DNA from 2 places in the Ensifer sp. PDNC004 genome. Region 1 is predicted to be linked to the other one. Evidence: predicted binding sites of a transcription regulator. Region 1 holds the regulator's gene; the other holds the start of a gene.
The links. The regulator LexA, encoded in region 1, represses DNA repair genes until DNA is damaged. The targets are predictions, from matches to a motif close to TGTTCNNNNTGTGTTCNG.
Positions count from the first base shown of each region.

Region 2: the regulator LexA is predicted to act here: its motif matches at 1,147-1,164, upstream of JVX98_RS18125 (PA0069 family radical SAM protein).

Region 1 is NZ_CP070353.1:981,418-983,819, reverse strand. It holds gene ligD (non-homologous end-joining DNA ligase) at 1-5, shown strand, start outside; gene JVX98_RS12705 (hypothetical protein) at 341-673, shown strand; gene lexA (transcriptional repressor LexA) at 764-1,486, opposite strand; gene JVX98_RS12695 (hypothetical protein) at 1,724-2,020, opposite strand; gene JVX98_RS12690 (hypothetical protein) at 2,321-2,402, shown strand, end outside.
Region 2 is NZ_CP070353.1:2,021,624-2,024,025, forward strand. It holds gene moaB (molybdenum cofactor biosynthesis protein B) at 1-239, shown strand, start outside; gene JVX98_RS18120 (glycosyl transferase) at 534-1,055, opposite strand; gene JVX98_RS18125 (PA0069 family radical SAM protein) at 1,230-2,387, shown strand.

The DNA of each region.
Region 1 (2,402 bases):
AGTAAGAAAAGTGTGGCAGGGTGTGGCAGCCGCCTTTGAATTTTCAATGAAAATATTTCAGCCAAGTGTGGCAGCGCGCTCGCGCAAGCCATTGATATTTCGCATTTCTACTGTTCCGGGCGAGGCCTCCAATATTTTCACCTCGTTTAAGTTGGTTTGACGTTCTGCCCTAGGGCAGCGCGGGTCGTTTCGCGACCCCACGTCCGCGCAAGCCACGTCTCCTATGCCTCCGTCGGATCTTATCGCTTCGGTGAAATCGGTAGAGGGGGAGCGATGACTCCGCTGAGATCAGCCGCATCGGTAGCGTCCGTCAACATTAAGAACGGAGGCAATGGCATCAATGAAAAAGAGACTGATCCTGACGGCGTTGGCGTGTTTTGCGGCGACCGCTATTGAGGCGCACGCTGACGACCTGGTTTTCCAGCTGAAGAACAACACCAGCGTGGTACTGACGAACTTTTATACGTCGCCGGTCGGCGTCAATGAGTGGGAAGACGATGTTTTCGGTCGGCAGGTCCTGAACCCCGGCGAGAGCATGGAGATCACCATTGCCGACGGGCGGGACGTCTGCAAATACGACATGCGATTCGAATTCGAGGAGGGCTCGGCCCTCGATACGACCGAGGACACGCAGGATCTCTGCGAGCTCGGCGAATATACGATCCACGAATAGGCGATCTGGATTTCAGGTCACCCGAAATGGAAAGAGCCTCGCCAATTTCCTTGGCGAGGCTCTTTTTTGATTCGGTGTTCTGCCTGGAATTCAATGGTAGCGGCGGATCAGCCCGACGAGCTTGCCCTGGATCTTCACGCGATCTGGTCCGAAGATGCGCGTCTCGTAGGCGGGGTTGGCGGCTTCGAGCGCAATCGACGCGCCCTTGCGACGAAAGCGCTTCAGCGTCGCTTCCTCGTCGTCCACGAGCGCCACGATGATGTCGCCGGGATTGGCCGAGTTGCCGTTGCGGATGATCACCGTGTCGCCGTCGAAGATGCCGGCCTCGATCATCGAATCGCCCTTCACTTCAAGGGCGTAATGTTCGCCGCTGCCGATCATGTCGAGCGGCACGGTGATGTCATGGGTGTTGTTCTGGATCGCCGAGATCGGAACGCCTGCAGCGATGCGCCCCATCACCGGGACGGAAACGGACGTACTTTCGGCAACCGGGGCGGGCTTCGGCGCAGCAGGAGCGGCCGCCGGCGGCTTTCCAAGGCTGCCTTCGATCACGCTCGGCGAGAAGCCCCTGCGCGGCTGCTGCTGGCCGGCGGCGTAGGCTTCCGGAAGCTTGATGACTTCGAGCGCGCGCGCCCGGTTCGGCAGCCGGCGAATGAAGCCGCGTTCTTCGAGCGCGGTGATCAAACGGTGGATGCCGGACTTCGACGCCAGGTCGAGCGCATCCTTCATTTCATCGAATGACGGCGGTACGCCCGACTCCTTCATGCGTTCGTGAATGAACAGAAGCAATTCCTGTTGCTTGCGGGTCAGCATGGCACGTCGCTCCAGAGGCGTGAAACAAATCAAGAACAGACACTATCTGTTCCATATGTGTTCCGCAAGTGCCTAAAATTTCGTGAATTCAGGCGATTGGCCGCTTCTGCGGGTGCCGATCGGTCACTTTTGCGGGAGCAGGGCGCTTATCGGCGACGGTTGCGTGCCAAAATCGCGCCGGATGACGCCAGTCGCGCAGCTGATTCGAGCGAATCACGGGGCTCTATGAGGAGAGATTTAGGTCGCTTGCGAGGTCGAGCAGGCGTCCTCGAACTCCTTCACCGTCTCTGCGCTGTTGTCTTCCGGCAGCACCGCGTCGGCGGCGTCGGTCGCGACGGGTGTGTCGCCGTCATAAACGAAGGACTGGATGTAGAACGCCAGTGCGCCCTTCCACACGTTGCGTCCATCGATCTGATGGCACGGCACGGCCCGTTCGAAATCGGTCTGGAGTTCATCCACCGTCGCGGCGCTGAGCTTGACGTCAGGCATATTGGGCGATGCGACTATCGAAGCGAGAAGCAGGGCGGCAAGCACGGGAATTGTCCACTTGATGAAGGGGTGGCACTACAGGGTGGGTAACGATGTGAACCGTGCTTTCGTTCCGAAGTCCAGCAAGCATGGCGATCACTCTGCCGTGTTCAACAGCTCTTTGCCTGCAGGCTGTGTCTGATTTGCGCCAGCCGCTCCACCTCGAGTTCATCTTGACCGTTCCTCTTGCGACGCGCGAAGAACGCACCGGCAGTATCGGCTCTAGGGTCGGGGGTGGGGGATGCGCAAGAATCCCTGCGAGGAAGAGGCTTCACCGTCTCGACAGGAGGTCAAAAAAAGATAACTTTGCGTGGAAAGTGGGGTAATTGCATGCGTAGATTGTCGTTGGTGGTGCTCGGTCTGTTGCTCACGGCCGGAGCGGCGTCTG
Region 2 (2,402 bases), 1.0 Mb from region 1:
ACGGGTTCTCCGAGGTCTTCCACCGTATCTCCTACGAGAAGATCGGGACGTCGACGATCCAGTCGCGCGCAACCGGCGGCGTTGCCAACGCCACCTTCATATTCGTCCTTCCGGGTTCGCCCGGCGCCTGCCGCGATGCGTGGGACGGCATCCTCAAGCAGCAGCTCGACTACCGGCACATGCCCTGCAATTTCGTGGAGATCATGCCGCGGCTCGACGAGCATCTGAAACGCGGCTGAAGAGCATGGACCGTTCCGGCCCGGCCGACCTGTTACCTTAGTAACTGACGCTCGCTTCGCCTCCCGATAGTTTTCAAGCGTTGACACAGCGAGGAACGACCGCCGCACGTTCCGTTCCTCGCACCGCAAGACCCTTCCGCCTCTGTCCCCCAGGCGGAATGAAATGTTGGATACGACGGGCAGCCAGAATGCTGCCCGGACAGAAATCTTCCAAACAAGGTCATTTGAGAGCCGCTTGGAGGTGCCGTCCCCTAAGGGACTGGCACCTTTAATTTTTTCGCGCGGGAACCGGCGTTACCGCCTGGCTTCGACAGCGACCCAGGCCGGAACGAGTTCGGTCGAAAGCTTGCGGACTGAGCGGACATTCGTCATGGCATCCAGGCCCGCCTTGCCACGGGCGGCAGCAAGCGCATCGTTCTTGCGCAGGAGAAATCCCGTCTCCAGCGGCTTTCCACGCCCGATCAGCCGGCGGAAGAAAGGCTTCCGATGCAGTCTCGATCCGGAGAAACGGGCCGGTGCCTTGTTCATCGACACGTACTCGGCCAACTCATCGATCCAGCGGCCGATCGGGCGCGCGCCCGGCTCCAGCAACATCAGCCACTCGCCACGCGCCGAGCCCACCACATCGGCGAGATCCCAATCCCGGCAGAAACGGCATCCGGCGGCATCGGCCACGTCGGACGAACCGTCCTTCGAGCCGTGATCGAGGATGATCACATCGCTGACCAGGCCTTCCACGGCGCCTGCCACCAACACGGCAAGCGTCTGCGCCAGTTCGGCCTCGTTGTCGCGGGTTTCCATGATGATCGTGAGCATTGTTTCTCGTAACGCATCGGCACGGCAATTGCTACATCCGGGACACGGCCCGCAGCGGCGCCTTGATCGGCAAATTCGAAAATCCATTTTTTGTTCTTGAATTGTTCCTCAATTCGCGATACGAAAATAATCAGAACAAAACGGGATCAAATATCTGATTCCGGGGAGATTCCAATGACCGAGCTGTCTCAGATCAGGCAGGGTGCGCTTGCGCCCGCCAATACGGCAGATGTGGCCGAAGCGATGATGAGTGCAACGGGCCTGCGGATCGATATCGATCGCCGTCGCGGGCGCGGCGCCGGGATCAACATGTCCGGCCGCTTCGAACCGCGCAGCCGCGAGACGTTCGACGACGGCTGGGAAAGCCTGGAGGATCTGCCGCCCTTCAAGACCGAAGTTCAGGTAGAGAAGCCGCGCACGGTGATCACCAGGAACGAGTCTCCCGATATCTCCTTTGACCGCTCGATCAATCCCTATCGTGGCTGCGAGCATGGCTGCATCTATTGTTTCGCGCGGCCCACGCACGCCTATATGGGCCTCTCGGCCGGCCTCGATTTCGAGGCGAAGCTGTTTGCCAAGCCGGACGCACCGCGGCTTCTGGAGCGCGAACTGGCGCGGCAGGACTACAAGGTTAGGCCGATTGCCATCGGCACCAACACCGACCCCTATCAGCCGATCGAGAAGGAGTGGCGCATCATGCGCCAGATCCTCGAGGTGCTGCGGGACGCCAACCATCCGGTCATGATCGTCACCAAATCGGCGATGGTCACGCGAGACATCGATATCCTGGCACCGATGGCGGAAAAGGGCTTGGTGCGCGTGGGCGTCTCCGTCACGACGCTCGACCGGAAGTTGGCCCGCACGATGGAGCCGCGGGCCTCGACCCCGAGCAAGCGGCTGGAGGCGATCCGCATGCTTGCCGAAGCAGGAATCCCGGCCGGCGTTCTCGTTTCGCCGATCATTCCGGCGCTGAACGACCACGAGATCGAGCGCGTGCTCGAAGGCGCAAGGACGGCCGGAGCAACCGAAGCAAGCTATGTGCTGCTGCGGCTGCCGCTCGAGGTCAGCCCGCTTTTTCGCGACTGGCTGCTGCGCAATTATCCGGACCGCTACCGGCACGTCATGTCCCTCATCCGCTCCATGCGGGGCGGCAAGGACTATGACGCCGAGTTCGGCAAGCGCATGAAGGGCGCCGGCCCCTATGCGTGGCAGATCGGCCGCCGCTTCGACCTGGCGGTCAAGCGTCTCGGCTTCAACCCGACGCGCCGGCAGCTGCGGGACGATCTCTTCGTGCCGCCGCTCGGAACGGGGGTGCAGCTCTCGCTTCTTTGACGGCCTTCCGATGTC